3 regions of the Streptomyces sp. NPDC104367 genome follow, and region 1 is predicted to be linked to each of the others. Evidence: predicted binding sites of a transcription regulator. Region 1 holds the regulator's gene; each other region holds the start of a gene.
The links. The regulator HspR, encoded in region 1, represses chaperone genes until heat shock. The targets are predictions, from matches to a motif close to TTGAGNNNNNNNNNCTCAA.

Region 1 (5,367 bases):
GGAGCTGGTACGGCGCCGGGCCGCCCTCTTCTTCGGCCTCGCCGACTCCACCATGAGCCGCGACGACAGCTGGCGGTTCGTGGTCCTCGGCCGGAGCCTGGAACGGGTGGACATGACCGTACGGCTGCTGGCGGTCCGGGTGCTGGACGCGCCGCACGCCCCGGACTGGCCGACGCTGCTCAGCGCCAGCGGGGCCGACGAGGCGTTCGCGCGGATCCACAACGGGTTCGGGGACACCCCGCGCGTCGCCGAGTTCCTGCTCCTGGACCGGGACTTCCCGCGCTCGGCGCTGCACGCGCTGACCACGGCCGAGGAGTGCCTGGCCGCGCTCGGCCGGCCCCGCCAGGACCCGGCGCGCTCGCCGGTCGGGCGGGTGCGCACCCGTCTCGAGTACCTGGACACGCACGCCCTGGAGGGCCAGCTGCCGGTGCTGCTGCGCGATCTGCAGCAGGCCTGCATGGCGTCCGCCGACGCGGTCGCGGAGCGGTTCTTCCCGTACCAGGGGCCCGTCGAGTGGGCCCAGGAAGGAGCGTGACATGGCCCGTCGCCTCCGCATCGAGCACACCACCCGCGTCGCGTACGCGCAGCCCGCGGCCTCCTCGCACAACGAGGTCCGGATGACCCCGCTGACCCTGCCGGGGCAGACGACGCTGGACGCGCGGGTCACCGTCAGTCCGGCGACGTCCGTCTGGTCGTACTGGGACTACTGGGGCACCCAAGTCACCGGCTTCGACCTGCTGGAGCCGCACGGGGACCTGACGATCACCGCGTCGAGCCTGGTGGAGACGTCGGCGCCGGGGCCGCTGCCCGAGCCGCCGGACTGGGACGAGCTGGCCGAACGGGCGGGCGGGTCACGGCTGCTGGAGTTCACGGCCGGCACGGCCCGTACGTCGGTGCCGGGGAAGCTGGTGCGCAAGGCGCTGGGCGCCGCCGCCGGGCTGGGGCCGCACGAGGCCGCGGTGGCCGTCTCCGGGATGGTCGCCGACCGGGTGGCGTACCTGCCCGGGGTGACCGGGGTGAACACCTCGCCCGCTCAGGCGTGGGCCCAGCGGGCGGGCGTCTGCCAGGACATCACGCATCTGACGGTCGCCCTGCTGCGCGGCCTCGGCCTGCCGACCCGGTACGTCTCGGGATACCTGCACCCGGAGCGGGAGGCGGAGCTGCACCGGCCCGTCGCCGGGCAGAGCCACGCCTGGGTCGAGTACTGGGCGGGCGAGTGGTGCGGGTACGACCCGACGAACCGGGCGCGGGCCGGGGAGGACCACGTGGTCGTGGGCCGGGGCCGGGACTACGACGACGTGACCCCGCACAAGGGCGTCTACCGCGGGGTCCCCGGCGGCGCCCCGGAGGTGAGCGTGGAGTTCACCAGGGTCGCCTGAACGGCGTCGTCCCGCGCCCCGGGGCTGGTCCGGGGCGCGGGACGACGTTGCCGGCGGCGCCCGCTGTCCGCGGGCCCGCCCCGGCTACTTGAGGCCCACCGCCGCGCACGCGGTCTTGTAGGCGGCGGTGCAGATCTGCGAGACCTTGAAGATGCCGTCGGCGACGACGGTGTCCTTGATCTTGCTCTTCGTCACGGCGCTGACCTGCACCAGCTGGGACGGGATGTCCTTGTTGGTGGGGCTGTCCACCTGGTCCTGGGTGAGGGCGTCGAACTGGATGTCCTTGCCCTGCACCTTGTAGACGGCCATCTCGGCGGCGGCCTCGGCCTCGTCCGGGTAGGGCTTGTAGACGGTCATGTACTGCTCGCCGATGAGGATCCGCTGGATGGCGTCGAGGTCGGCGTCCTGCCCGGTGATGGGCGGCATGGTGGTGACGCCGGCGTTCTTGAGGGCCTTGACGATGCCGCCCGCCATGGCGTCGTTGGCGGAGTAGACCGCGGCGATGTTGTCCTTGCCGATCGTCTCGACCGCCTTGGTGACCTCCTTCTGGGCGATCACCGGGTCCCAGTCCTTGGTGTCGTAGCTGGCCGCGATGGTCACCTTGCCGTTCAGCTCGGACACGGCGCCCGTCTTGAACTGCTTGGCGTTCGGGTCGGTCGGCGAGCCGTTGACCATGACGACCTTGTCGGAGGTGTCGACCTCGGAGCCGAGCGCCTCCAGCAGGGTGCGGGCCTGCACCTCGCCCACGAGCTCGTTGTCGAAGGAGACGTAGGAGTCGATCGGGCCCTCGGCGAGGCGGTCGTAGGCGATGACCGGGACGCCCGCCTCCTTGGCCTTCTTCACCGACTTCGCGATGCCGTGCGCGTCGACCGAGTCGAGGATGATCACGTCGACCTTGTCGTCGATCATCTTCTGCATCTGCGTCGCCTGCTTGGCGGCGGACGACCCGGCGTTGGCGTACTCGACCTGGCCCTCGTTGTCGGTGAGCTCCGCGATCTTCGCCTTCATGATCGGGTAGTCGAAGTTCGTGTACCGGGTGTTGATGATGTCCGGCATCAGGATGCCGACCTTCACGTCATTGCCCTTGGTCGGGCTCGCGGACGTCGAGGACCCCGTCGCGTTGAGCCCGCACCCGGCGAGCGAGAGGGTCATCGTGGACGCGGCCACAAACATGGCTATTCGACGCATTCGGGGGCTCACTTCAGGTGCGTTCCGGACGTGGGGCTGCTCTGCGACCCAGGGGTCTGAAAAGCCAACGCGTCAGCCGCACCCGGCGTCAAGCGGAATCACTTAACGAGTGCGCAACACCACTCTCCGCAGCACCTGTGAAGATTGAGCGGAACCGCCTCCAAACACCCTTTACGGGGCCTGCACCAAAGGGAGTTCACGCGCAGACGAAGATCGTCACGGCCAACGCGGTTCCTCACGGGCCGACATCGGCGACGGCCAGGACGACCGGCGGGACGGCCAGGACGACCGGCGGGACGGCCGGAACGACGGGAAGGGCCCGGAGAGTCCTCCGGGCCCTTCCCTCGCGTACGGGTGCGCCTAGTCCTTGGCCTTCTTCGGCCGCCACACCACCAGCGCGCTGGTCTGCTGGACCTCCTGGTACGGGACCAGGTCGCGGCGGTAGGAGGCGTGCACGGCGGCCTCACGCTGCTGCATCGCGGCCGCCGCGCCGTCGACCGCCGCCTGGAGTTCGGCGACACGCTGCTGGAGCGCGACGACCTGGTTCTCCAGTTCGATGATGCGCTTGATGCCGGCCAGGTTGATGCCCTCGTCCTGCGACAGCGCCTGCACCTGACGGAGCAGTTCGATGTCACGGGCCGAGTAGCGACGGCCCCGCCCGGCCGTGCGGTCCGGGGAGACCAGGCCGAGACGGTCGTACTGGCGCAGCGTCTGCGGGTGCAGTCCGGAGAGCTGGGCCGCCACCGAGATGACGTAGACCGGGGTCTCCTCGGTCAGTTCATACGGATTACGTCGACGGCCGTCCATCTCTGTCATGCTCCCTTCGCGGCCTCGAACAGCTCGGCCCGCGGGTCCTCACCCGCGGTCGCCTCGCGATACGCCTCCAGCGCGTCACGAGCCTTCCCCGACAGGTCCTTCGGAACACTCACCTCGACGGTGACCAACAGGTCTCCGCGGGTGCCGTCCTTGCGGACCGCGCCCTTGCCCCGGGCGCGCATGGTCCGCCCGTTGGGTGTGCCCGGCGGCAGCTTGAGGGTGACCGGCGGTCCGCCCAGGGTCGGGACCCTGACCTCGCCGCCGAGCGCGGCCTCGGTGAAGGTCACCGGGACGGTCACCGTGAGGTTGTCCTCCTTGCGGCCGAACACCGGGTGGCCGTCCACGTGGACCATCACGTACAGGTCGCCGGCCGGGCCGCCGCGCTCGCCCGGCGCGCCCTTGCCGCGCAGCCGGATGCGCTGCCCGTCCGTCACCCCGGCGGGGATGCGGACCTGCATGGTCCGGGACGACTTGGCACGCCCGCTGCCCTTGCAGTCCACGCAGGGGTTCTCCGCGATCAGACCGCGGCCCTTGCAGTCCGGGCAGGGGTCGGTGAGCGAGAAGCCGCCGCCCGATCCCCGCGCCACCTGGCCGGTGCCGACGCAGGTCGGGCACACCCGGGGCGTGCCGTTCGCGTCGCCGGTGCCCGAACAGGCCTTGCAGGGGGCCTGCGAGGACATCCGCAGCGGGACCGTGGCGCCCTCGATGGCCTCCGTGAAGCTCAGCGTGACCTCGGACTCGATGTCCTGGCCACGCCTGGGCTGGGGGCGCTGGCCCGCGCCCCCGCCCCGGTTGAACAGGCCCCCGAGGACGTCGCTGAAGCCGCCGCCGCCTCCGCCGAAGCCGCCCTGGCCCTGGGCGTTGCCCCCGAAGAGGTCGCCCAGGTCGAAGTTGAAGTTGCCGCCGCCCGCGCCCGGCCCCGGGCGGAACCCGCCGTTGCCGAAGAGGGCGCGGGCCTCGTCGTACTCCTTGCGCTTCTTGGGGTCGCCGAGGATGTCGTTCGCCTCGGAGATCTCCTTGAAGCGCTCCTCGGCCCTGGCGTTGCCCTTGTTGGCGTCCGGGTGGAACTCGCGGGCGAGCTTCCGGTACGCCTTCTTGATCTCGGCCTCGGTGGCGTCCTTGGGGACGCCGAGGACCTTGTAGTAGTCCTTCTCGATGAAGTCCTTGGTGCTCATCCCCGACGCGCCCCCTTCCCGGTGATCCGCCTGTTGTCTACGACGTCAGCCCTCCTCAGGGCCGTTGTCCTTCTCGTCCGCCGCCGCGGGGGCCTCCTCGGTCCCCTCGGCCTTCACCGGGGTCGCCCCCGGCTGCGGTTCCGCGACCGCCACCCGCGCGGGGCGGATGGTGCGCTCGCCGAAGCGATACCCGGGCTGCAGAATCGCCACGCACGTCGTCTCGGTGACGTCCGGCGCGTAGCTGTGCATCAGCGCCTCGTGGATCGTCGGGTCGAAGGGCTCGCCCTCCTTGCCGAACTGCTGCAGGCCCATCTTCGCCGCGACCGTCTCCAGCGACTCGGCCACCGACTTGAAACCGCCGACCAGCTCGCCGTGTTCCCGGGCGCGGCCGATGTCGTCGAGCACGGGCAGGAGTTCGGTCAGGAGGTTCGCGATGGCGATCTCCCGGACCGTGACCCGGTCGCGCTCCACGCGGCGGCGGTAGTTCTGGTACTCGGCCTGCAGGCGCTGGAGGTCCGCGGTGCGCTCGCCGAGCGCGGTGCGTACCTGGTCCAGCTGGGCCGTCAGGCCGGCCAGCTGTGCGCTTGAGTCCCCGGCCGGGGCCGCCCCCTGTGCGGGGGCGGCCTTCGGCTCGGCGTCGTCGGGGGTGGCGCCGGAGGGGACGTCGGGCTTCTCCTCGAAGCCCGGGGTCTCCTCCGTCACGCGGCACCGTCCTTGCGCTCGTCGTCGACGATCTCGGCGTCCACCACGTCGTCGGCCGCGTCACCGGCGGGGGCACCGCCGGCGGCGGCACCCGAGGCCTGGGCGTC
Region 2 (5,367 bases), on a different contig from region 1:
GTGGGTCGTCGCCTCGTTGGCCTTGAACTCCCCGGAGACGGCGGCGAGCCCGTGACTCACCGAGACCGCCTCCCCGGTCTCGGGGCCGGGCACCTGCCCGTCACGGGACACCAAGAAGTCGTCGAACCGGATGTGCTCCTGGCCGATGATCACGCCTTGCTCGATCAGCTCCTTCGCCCCGAGCACGGAGCGCGTCCCGAAGGCGTTGTTCCGCCGGACGTAGAGGCCGTCGCGGGGGAGGGGGCGGCTGGTGTCGCGGGGGGTGTGACCGGGGCCGCGCGGCGGCGGGTACGCGGCGGACGTGGGTGCGGCGGGCGCGGAGAGGCGGTGCGAGTCGTAGCTGTACGACCTCGGCATCGCGCTCATGGGGGCCGCCGTCGCGTGTTCGTCGCGGCCGGGCGGCGCGGAGGTGTCGGGCTCGCGCATGCTCCCCACCACGAGCGACTCCGGCCTGCCCCGCATGCTCTCCAGGTCCCTGAGGTGCGGTCCGGTGATGTCGGCGGGCGTCGTCGGACCGGGCGCGCCCAGGGGCTCCGGGCGATCGAACCGGCCCGGCGCCGCCGCTCCACGGGTGACGCGTCGCGGCTCCCAGGAGACGACCGGCACACCTCGCTCCAGCCACGACCACAGCATCGAATCGGGATCCGACGGGTCCGGGGCGGGCACGTCCGGGTGGATGAGCACGGTCGCCGTCCGTCGGCCGTAACCGGTGAGCCTGCGGACCAGCCGGATCGAGTCCGGCAGACCCTCGGTGCCGGTGAGCGTGTGTTCGATGCTGAGGCCGAGCCGGTCCGCGACCTCCCGGCGGGCGGCCGGCGGCACCCCGGGGGCGGCCCATACGATCGCCTGATGGCCGAGCAGCCCTACGAGCCCGTCCTCCGCCGTGGCCCGCGCCGGGGTGCACATCCACAGGCCCGCCCCGGCACGGAGTAAGTTCCACACCGCGCCCCCGCTCCCCGGGCCCGTCGCCGTGCGGTACGGCCCTGGGCGGACCAGGAGCACGGCCTCGGGATGTTCCGCGAGCAGCGCGTCGACCTCCTCCGGTGTCCGGGCCGCCGTCTCCAGCGGGGCCAGCGTCAGCTCGGCGGCCCAGGCGCGTACCTTCCGTTCCTCCTCGGCCGTGGCACCCGGCTCCGGGCCTGCGTACAGGATCGCCGTTCGTGCCGCGGCCCCCGTGCTGTCTTCACTCGGCATGAGATCTCTCCGTCGTGCGCGTGGGGAGCGGACACCGCGTCTCCAGCTGCGTGCGTGTGCGCATCCCGCTGTCATCGAACATGTTTTCCGCCCGGAGCCGCCTCAGCCAGGCGTCGAGGTCGGCGCTGAGCCCTGTGCTGTCGTCCGCCAGGCGCGCGGCCCGGTCCCGTCCCGCCGTGTCGTTGCCGAGCAGCAGGAGTGCGATCTTCAGGGCGAGGCTGTGCGGGCTCGTCCGGTCGAGCTGCAACGCCTCCTCGACGTATCCCGATGCGACCACGAGATTGCCCCGGGCCAGGGCGATCCGTGCCTTCCAGTACCAGAACTCCTCCGACTCCCGGTCCAGCCGCGAGGCCTCCAGGGCGCGTTCCGCCGCGTCGGGCTCGTCGGCCTCCACATGACGGCGCACCGTCGTCAGAGAGCGTTCGGCCCGGTCTGTCCCGGCAGGCGCGCGCGAGGCGGCGGTGGCCACCCTGACCACGATGAGCAGAGCCGCCAGCAGGAACAGCAGCAGCATGCCCACCAGCACCAGGAACTGCAGTACGCCCCTGCTCTCGGCGAGCGTCGCGAAGACGCCGAGGATTGCGATGACGAACGCCAGCACGACGACCGCGCCGAACAGCGCGGTGGCCTGCGCGGAGCTCAGGGTCCGGAACATCCGGTTGCGGATGATGTCGCGTACGAGATCCCGGTACAGCAGGTACAGAACGCCGAGGGCGATCCCACCAAATCCGGCTATTCCCCCGAGGACTTGGAAGAGTTCCACCATGGGAGGGACTGTAGGGCTTCCGATTGTCGTCCGGCACCGGATTCACAGACCTTTCCCGGCAGGTCGACGCCTCGATCGACGGGTGGAGGACGGGTGGATGTGATCGGATGGGGGGTCCCAAGGAACAGCCTGAATTCGGAAGGATTCACCGTGGCAACCACGCGCACCGCACACACCGTCTGGGAAGGCAGTCTTCTGGAGGGCAACGGTGTCATCACCTTCGACTCCTCCGGCATCGGCCAGCAGCCGGTGACGTGGGCCTCGCGCTCGCAGGAGGCGAACGGCAAGACCAGCCCCGAGGAGCTGATCGCGGCCGCCCACTCCAGCTGCTTCTCCATGGCCCTGTCGCACGCCCTGGCCGGCGCCGGCACCCCGCCCACCAAGCTGGTCACCAACGCCGACGTCACCTTCCAGCCGGGTGAGGGCATCACCGGGATCCACCTGACCGTCGAGGGCGCGGTCCCCGGCCTGGACGAGGCCGGCTTCGCCGCGGCCGCCGAGGACGCCAAGAAGAACTGCCCGGTCAGCCAGGCCCTGGCCGGCACCACGATCACCCTCGACGCGAAGCTCGCCTGACCTTCGCCTCCCCTCGCGATGCCGCGTCCCGCCCGGCGGGACGCGGCATCGTCGTTCCCCGGGGTACCCGGCATTGACAACGGCCCGCTCAAGTTTTGTGCTGGAGTCGGGGACGCCCGGGCGGAAGGGGACGGACATGGCACGCGCGGTCGGTATCGACCTCGGTACGACGAACTCGGTGGTGGCGGTCCTGGAGGGCGGTGAGCCCGCCGTCGTCGCGAACGCCGAGGGGGCGCGCACCACCCCGTCGGTGGTGGCCTTCGCGAAGAACGGCGAGGTGCTGGTCGGCGAGGTCGCCAAGCGGCAGGCGGTGACCAACGTGGACCGCACCGCGCGCTCGGTGAAGCGGCACATGGGCGACGCGGCCTGGCGGTTCCCGGACGGCGGCTCCGTGGACGGCACCCGGTTCCGGGCCCAGGAGCTGTCGGCGCGGGTGCTGCAGAAGCTGAAGCGGGACGCCGAGGCCTACCTCGGCGAGGACGTCACCGACGCGGTGATCACCGTGCCGGCGTACTTCGACGACGCCCAGCGGCAGGCCACCAAGGAGGCCGGGGAGATCGCCGGCCTGAAGGTGCTGCGGATCATCAACGAGCCGACGGCCGCCGCGCTCGCCTACGGCCTCGACCGGGGCGAGGAGCAGACCGTCCTCGTCTTCGACCTCGGCGGCGGCACCTTCGACGTCTCCCTGCTGGAGATCGGCGACGGCGTGATCGAGGTCAAGGCCACCAACGGGGACACCCTGCTCGGCGGCGACGACTGGGACCAGCGGATCGTCGAGCACCTCGTGAAGCGGTTCAAGGGGCAGCACGGCGTCGACCTCGGCAACGACAGGATGGCGGTGCAGCGGCTGCGCGAGGCCGCGGAGAAGGCGAAGATCGAGCTGTCGTCGTCCACGGAGACCTCGGTCAACCTGCCGTACGTCACCGCCTCCGCCGAGGGCCCGCTGCACCTGGACGAGAAGCTGACGCGGGCCCAGTTCCAGGAGCTGACGGCGGACCTGCTGGACCGCTGCAAGAAGCCGTTCCACCAGGCCGTCAAGGACGCCGGCGTACCGCTGTCCGCGATCGACCACGTCATCCTGGTCGGCGGCTCGACCCGGATGCCCGCGGTCAGCGACCTGGTCAGGGAACTCACCGGCAAGGACCCGCACAAGGGGGTCAACCCCGACGAGGTGGTCGCGGTCGGGGCGGCCCTCCAGGCGGGCGTCATCCGCGGGGACGTGAAGGACGTACTGCTGCTCGACGTCACCCCGCTGTCCCTGGGGATCGAGACCAAGGGCGGCATCATGACCAGGCTGATCGAGCGCAACACCACGATCCCGACCCGCCGTTCGGAGATCTTCACCACCGCCACCGACAACCAGCCCTCGGTCGGCATCCAGGTCTACCAGGGCGAGCGGGAGATCGCCGCCTACAACAAGAAGCTCGGCGTCTTCGACCTGACCGGTCTGCCGCCGGCACCGCGCGGTGTGCCGCAGATCGAGGTGGCCTTCGACATCGACGCGAACGGGATCATGCACGTCTCGGCGAAGGACCTCGCCACCGGCCGCGAGCAGAAGATGACGGTGACCGGCGGCTCCGCCCTGCCCAAGGACGACATCGACCGCATGATGCGCGAGGCCGAGCAGTACGCCGACGAGGACCGCAGGCGCCGGGAGGCGGCGGAGACCCGGAACCAGGCGGAGCAACTCGTCTACCAGACCGAGAACTTCCTGCGGGAGAACGCGGAGCGGGTGCCGGCCGACACCAGGGCCGACGTGGAGACGGCGATCACCGAGCTCAGGGCACTGCTGGAGCGCGACGCCGACACCGCGGAGCTGAGGCAGGGCGTGGAGCGGCTGGCGACGGTCAGCCAGCGGGTCGGGCAGGCCATGTACGCGAGTGCCTCCGGCGGTTCGGCCGAGCGGCAGCGGGCGCCGGAAGCCGACGAGGAGGGCGTGGTGGACGCCGAGATCGTGGACGACGAGAAGGGCACGGCCGGGTAGGCGCCGCCGGAACGGGACGGGTCAGCGGCGGGTCGTTTCCCAGCCCCGGCGGTCCGGGCGGGGACCCAGCTGCCTCGGGTCCCTGCTGCGGTACACCACGTACGGGCGGAAGAGGTACTGGAGCGGGGCGCTGAACATGTGGACCAGGCGGGTGTAGGGGACCAGGGCGATGAGGACCATGCCGACGACCGCGTGGACCTGGTAGAGCACCGGGACGTCCGCCATCAGCTCCGTCCGCGGCCGCAGGGTGAACAGGCTTCGGGCCCAGGGGGCGATCGTCCGGCGGTAGTCGTAGCCGTCGCCCGAGGTATGGCTCAGCTTGGCCGTCATGCCCAGCACGATCGCGGCCACCAGGAACAGGTACATCGCCTTGTCGTTGGCCGTGGTGGCGCGGAAGACGGGGGCGCGGGTGCGGCGGCGGTAGATCAGCAGGGCCAGGCCGGCCACCGTGAGGACGCCCGCGAGGGTGCCGCCGTAGAGGGACAGCAGGTGGTAGGCGTGCTCGCCGACGCCGAGCGCCTGCGTCCAGGACGCCGGGACGAACAGCCCGACGAGGTGGCCGGCGAGGACGAAGAGGATGCCGTAGTGGAAGGCGGGGGAGGCGATGTTGAGCAGCCTGGACTCGTGGACCTGGGACGAGCGGGTGGTCCAGCCGTACTTGTCGTAGCGGTAGCGCCAGACCAGGCCGGCCACGAGGAGGGCGAAGGCGATGTAGGGGAGGGCGCCCCACAGCAGGGTGGTCATCCGCGCCGCCCCTTGCACACGGTCGGCAGCGCGTCGCACACCACGCGGACGACACTGGCGTACGGCGTACCGCACTCCGTCAGCCGGACCCGCAGCCGCTCCA
Region 3 (5,367 bases), on a different contig from region 1:
CCTGGCCACCCTCGCGACCGAGGTCCCGGTCGGCCTCGCGGTCCTGGCCGGCCACCTCCCCGGCACCTCGCTGCACCGCCTCGACTACGGCATCAGCTTCGGCGTCGCCGCCAGCATCGGCGCGCTCTGCGGCCTGCTCGCCCCCTGGCTGCGCTGGCCCCTGCTCGCACTGGTCGGCTCCGGCCTGCTCGCGGACCTGATCGCCTTCCGGGACCCGATGACCGACTGGGGCCACCTGATCTCCCTGGCCGTCGGCACGGCGCTCTGGCCGGCGGTGCGCCGTTGGCGCGCCGACCGTCACCCCGGCGGCGCCGGCCGGACGCCCGCGCGGCGGTAGCGGCTCAGGCGGCGCGCGCCGCCGCCAGACCCTTCGCCAACCCGGCTGCGCCCAGGGCACGTTCCTGCCCGGCGGTCGCGCCGTGGAGCCGGTTGGTCAGCTGGTAGGGGTCGTTCCTCAGGTCGTACAGCTCGCGGAAGAGGACGGCGCCGTCGCCCTGGGTGGGGCGGCCCCGGTTGTCGAGGCGGGTGCGGTAGTACTCCGTGTACTGCGTGGTCCTGCCGATGTGGGTGGCCCAGGTGTGGATCGGCTCCTGGTCCTGCCGGTTCCACCACCACTCGGCGAGCAGTTGTTCGCGGTCGTTGCGGGCGTCGAGCAGCGAGTGGCCGTCGTGCGGGGTGTCCGGGGTGACGCGGGCCGCGTCCAGGAAGGTCGGGGCGATGTCGACATGGCCGGTGAGACGGTCGTCGACGGTGCCCCCGCCGAGGCCGTGCGCCGGCCAGGACAGCCAGAACGGCACCTCCAGACTCGGCCGGTACGGCACCGACTTGCGCAGCCAGCCGTGGTCCGCCCAGCACAGCCCGTGGTCGCTGGTGTACACCACGAGGGTGTTCTCCAGCTGGCCCAGCTCCCGCAGCTTGTCGTGGAAGTCCTGCATCGCGTCGTCCACCGAGAGCAGCGTGCGCAACTGGCGGGTGCGCAGCGCCCTGCCCTGGGCGTAGGTGTGCTCGGACTTCCGGAGGAACGGCGGCTTGTCGCTCTTGTCGCTCTCGAACACGGAGGGGCGGCCGGGCCAGTCCGGGACGCTCGTGCGGGCGTACTTCCGCTCCGGGATGTTGAGTTCGTGCGCGCTGCGGGTGGCGACGTACGCGAACCAGGGCCGGGTGTCGGTGCGGGACCGCTCGATGAAGGCGAGGGTGCGGTCGCGGATGACGGTGGTGTTGTAGCCGGGGATGTTCCGGACCGTGCCGTTGTCGTTGTAGTGGCCGTCGTAGTACGCCACGGGTTCCTGGAGGAGCCACTCGTCGAAGTGGGGCGGGTTGTCGCCGGTGTGCCAGAAGTTGAGGTACTTGCCGAACAGGCCGGTGCGGTAGCCGGCCTCGTGCAACTGGCGCTGGACGGTGGTGTGCTGGTCCAGGTGGTAGGGGTGGCGGGTGTCGAGGACGCCGTGGTTGTGGGCGTAGCGCCCCGACATGATCGTGGACCTGGAGGGCGCGCAGAGCGGGGTGTTGGCGTGCGCGCGGGCGAAGGTCACGCCCTGTCCGCCCAGCCAGTCGGCGGTGCGGCGGACCGCCCAGTCCGTCTCCTTGGGCTGGTCGTCGGTGAGGACGAAGAGGATGTTCGGGCGCGGGTCGGTGCGGGGGAGGGGGGAGGCGGGCGGGCGGCTCGCGACGGGGGCGGCGGAGGCGGTGCGGCCGGGGGTGGGGGTGCCGTGGTCGGTGTCGTCCGCGGCGCGTACGGCCAGTGGGACGGCCGCGCCTGCCGCGACCACGGCCGCGCCGGTGAGTACCGCCCGCCGTCCCGGCCCACGCATCGGTTTCTCACCCATGAATCCCCCCAAGTCCCCGTTTGCGCACCCCGTTCACTGTGAACCAGCTGGCAGTTTCGGTTGCTTTCCTGTGAGTTGCGTTGCAGTGATGTAGCGGTGGCCTTGCGGAGTCATGGCAATGCCTTCGGGGAATCCCGGCACCCCACCATACGGTCACCGCCCCACACCTTTTCCCACCCCACCGCCCGCGCCCCACGCCCGGATCGGCCGCGGAAGGGGCGCGAGGGCCCACGCGCCCAGCCGCGACGCACCCGCACCACGCAACGGCGGCCCGCCCCGCGGGCTCGGCGCCGCCGGGCTGCGCCGTTGGGGGCTGGGCGCCGTGGCGGCGGAGATGCCCACCCCCCGTGAGGACGCCCCCGGGGTCGAAGGGAATGTGCCCTCACCCCCCGCTGTTCTCGCCTGCACGCCCCTGTTTGGCCAGGTCAGGTGGGGATCGCTGACAGCGAACACGGGGGTGGGAACATTCCGGGGGGCTTCGACATTGAGTCGGCATAGCTCAAGTTGACTGCCGAAGGGGAGATCATGGCTTCGACGTCCGCATCACTCACCCTGCCTGTGCTGCCGCTCGACGACGAGGTCGTGCTGCCCGGGATGGTGGTCCCGCTGGACCTGAAGGATCCCGATGTGCGCGCCGCCGTGGAGGCCGCGCAGGCCGCCGCCCGCAACGAGCCCGGCAAGCCCAGGGTGCTGCTGGTGCCAAGGGTCGACGGGGCCTACCCGGGCACCGGCGTGCTCGGCACCGTGGAGCAGGTCGGCCGCCTCGCCGACGGCGACCCCGGCGCGCTGATCCGCGGCCGCTACCGCGTCCGCATCGGCGCCGGCACGACCGGCCCCGGCGCCGCCCTGTGGGTCGAGGGAACCCGCATCGACGAGAACGTCCCGGAGCCGCTGCCCGGCCATGTCACCGAACTGGTCAAGGAGTACAAGGCCCTGGCCACCGCCTGGCTGCGCAAGCGCGGCGCCTGGCAGGTCGTGGACCGCGTCCAGGCCATCGACGACGTGTCCCAGCTCGCCGACAACTCCGGCTACTCACCCTTCCTGACCACCGACCAGAAGGTCGAGCTCCTGGAGACCGTCGACGCGGTCGCCCGCCTCGGGCTCGCCACCCAGCAGCTCCGCGACCACCTCGCCGAGCAGGACGTGGCCGAGACCATCGCCAAGGACGTCCAGGAGGGCGTCGACAAGCAGCAGCGCGAGTTCCTGCTCCGCCGCCAGCTGGAAGCCGTCCGCAAGGAACTGCGCGAGCTGAACGGCGAGAAGAGCGACGGCGAGGAGTCCGACGACTACCGCGCCCGCGTGGAGGCCGCCGACCTGCCCGAGAAGGTCCGCGAGGCCGCCCTCAAGGAGGTCGACAAGCTGGAGCGGTCCAGCGACCAGTCGCCCGAGGGCTCGTGGATCCGCACCTGGCTGGACACGGTGCTGGAACTGCCGTGGAACGAGCGCACCGAGGACGCGTACGACATCCAGGGCGCCAAGGCGGTCCTGGACGCCGAGCACGCCGGCCTGGAGGACGTGAAGGAGCGGATCACCGAGTACCTGGCGGTGCGCAAGCGCCGCAGCGACCGGGGCCTCGGGGTCATCGGCGGGCGCCGCGGCGGTGCCGTGCTGGCCCTGGTCGGCCCGCCCGGCGTCGGCAAGACCTCGCTCGGCGAGTCCGTCGCGCACGCGATGGGGCGCAGGTTCGTCCGCGTCGCCCTCGGCGGGGTGCGGGACGAGGCGGAGATCCGCGGCCACCGCCGTACGTACGTCGGCGCGCTGCCCGGCCGGATCGTGCGGGCGGTCAAGGAGGCCGGCTCGATGAACCCGGTCGTCCTGCTGGACGAGATCGACAAGGTGGGGTCCGACTTCCGGGGCGACCCGGCGGCCGCCCTGCTCGAAGTCCTCGACCCGGCGCAGAACCACACCTTCCGCGACCACTACCTGGAGGTCGAGCTCGACCTGAGCGACGTGGTGTTCCTCGCCACGGCGAACGTGCTGGAAGCCATTCCGGAGGCCCTGCTCGACCGTATGGAGCTGGTCCGCCTCGACGGCTACACCGAGGACGAGAAGGTCGTCATCGCCCGTGACCACCTGCTCCCGCGCCAGCTGGAGCGGGCGGGCCTCGCCGGGGACGAGGTGACGCTCGACGAGAGCGCGCTGCGCAGGCTCGCCGGCGAGTACACCCGCGAGGCGGGCGTGCGCACCCTGGAGCGGTCGATCGCCCGGCTGCTGCGCAAGATCGCGGCCCAGCACGAACTCGGCGACCGGGAGCTGCCGTTCACCGTCAGGGACGAGGACCTGCGCGCCCTGATCGGCCGGCCGCACCACGTGCCCGAGTCCGCCCAGGACCCGGCCGAGCGGCGTACGGCGGTGCCGGGCGTGGCCACCGGCCTCGCGGTCACCGGAGCGGGCGGTGACGTCCTCTTCGTGGAGGCGTCGCTGGCCGATCCGGAGACGGGCGCGGCGGGACTGACCCTGACCGGCCAGCTGGGCGACGTGATGAAGGAGAGCGCGCAGATCGCGCTGTCCTTCCTGCGCTCGCACGGTGCCGAACTGGAACTCCCGGTCGGCGACCTGAAGGACCGGGGCGTGCACATCCACTTCCCGGCGGGCGCGGTCCCCAAGGACGGCCCGAGCGCCGGTGTCACGATGACCACGGCCCTCGCGTCGCTGCTCTCCGGGCGGCTGGTCCGCACGGACGTGGCGATGACCGGCGAGGTCTCGCTGACCGGCCGGGTGCTGCCGATCGGCGGCGTGAAGCAGAAGCTGCTCGCCGCCCACCGCGCCGGGGTGACCACCGTGGTCATCCCCAAGCGCAACGAACCCGACCTGGACGACGTCCCGGCCGAGGTGCTGGACAAGCTCGACGTCCACGCCGTGACCGACGTCCGCCAGGTCCTGGAGCTGGCGCTCGCGCCCGCCGTCAGCGGGGCGGCGCCGGAGGTTCCGGCAGCGGCGTGACGGAAGCTGCCGGAGGACACAGGGCCCGGTCCCGCGAGGGGCCGGGCCCTCGACCCGCGCGGGCCGTCCGTCAGCCGTTGGCGAGTGCGACGACCTTGTCCAGGGTCCCGTCGAACCGGTCGTGGTCGCCGACCGTCGGGCCCGACGACGTGTACTGCCACATGGTGTACGCCTTCCACCCGGCCGGCAGCGTCCCCGCCTCGGAGGCGTACCGGGCGATCCACAGCGGGTTGGCGGCCGCGAAGCCGGCGTGGTTGCCGGTGCAGTCGGTCCACCAGCTGGTGGCGGTGTAGATGACGGCGTTCCGGCCGGTGCGCGCCTTGTACCGGTTCAGGAAGTCGGTGATCCAGGTGACCATCGAGCTCTTCGACTTGCCGTAGCAGGCGTCGCCGTACGGGTTCCACTCGATGTCGAGCACGCCGGGCAGGGTCTGGCCGTCCCGGGACCAGCCGCCGCCGTGGTCGACGAAGTAGTCGGCCTGGGCCGCGCCGCCCGTGGTGTCCGGGGTCGCGAAGTGGTAGGCGCCGCGGATCATGCCGACGTCGTAGGAGCCGTTGTACTGCTGGGCGAAGTAGGGGTTGCGGTAGTACGTGCCTTC

Region 2: the regulator HspR is predicted to act here: its motif matches at 2,610-2,628, upstream of dnaK (molecular chaperone DnaK).
Region 3: the regulator HspR is predicted to act here: its motif matches at 2,311-2,329, upstream of lon (endopeptidase La).

The regions. Positions count from the first base shown of each region.
Region 1 is NZ_JBVJND010000005.1:44,794-50,160, reverse strand. It holds gene ACZ619_RS09220 (alpha-E domain-containing protein) at 1-535, shown strand, start outside; gene ACZ619_RS09215 (transglutaminase family protein) at 537-1,379, shown strand; gene ACZ619_RS09210 (sugar ABC transporter substrate-binding protein) at 1,464-2,567, opposite strand; gene ACZ619_RS09205 (heat shock protein transcriptional repressor HspR) at 2,928-3,374, opposite strand; gene dnaJ (molecular chaperone DnaJ) at 3,380-4,558, opposite strand; gene grpE (nucleotide exchange factor GrpE) at 4,604-5,260, opposite strand; gene dnaK (molecular chaperone DnaK) at 5,257-5,367, opposite strand, start outside.
Region 2 is NZ_JBVJND010000027.1:11,200-16,566, reverse strand. It holds gene ACZ619_RS32845 (VWA domain-containing protein) at 1-1,194, opposite strand, end outside; gene ACZ619_RS32840 (hypothetical protein) at 1,184-1,960, opposite strand; gene ACZ619_RS32835 (OsmC family peroxiredoxin) at 2,111-2,536, shown strand; gene dnaK (molecular chaperone DnaK) at 2,673-4,520, shown strand; gene narI (respiratory nitrate reductase subunit gamma) at 4,542-5,264, opposite strand; gene narJ (nitrate reductase molybdenum cofactor assembly chaperone) at 5,261-5,367, opposite strand, start outside.
Region 3 is NZ_JBVJND010000010.1:172,484-177,850, forward strand. It holds gene ACZ619_RS17500 (rhomboid-like protein) at 1-337, shown strand, start outside; gene ACZ619_RS17505 (sulfatase family protein) at 342-1,826, opposite strand; gene lon (endopeptidase La) at 2,352-4,769, shown strand; gene ACZ619_RS17515 (lysozyme) at 4,840-5,367, opposite strand, start outside.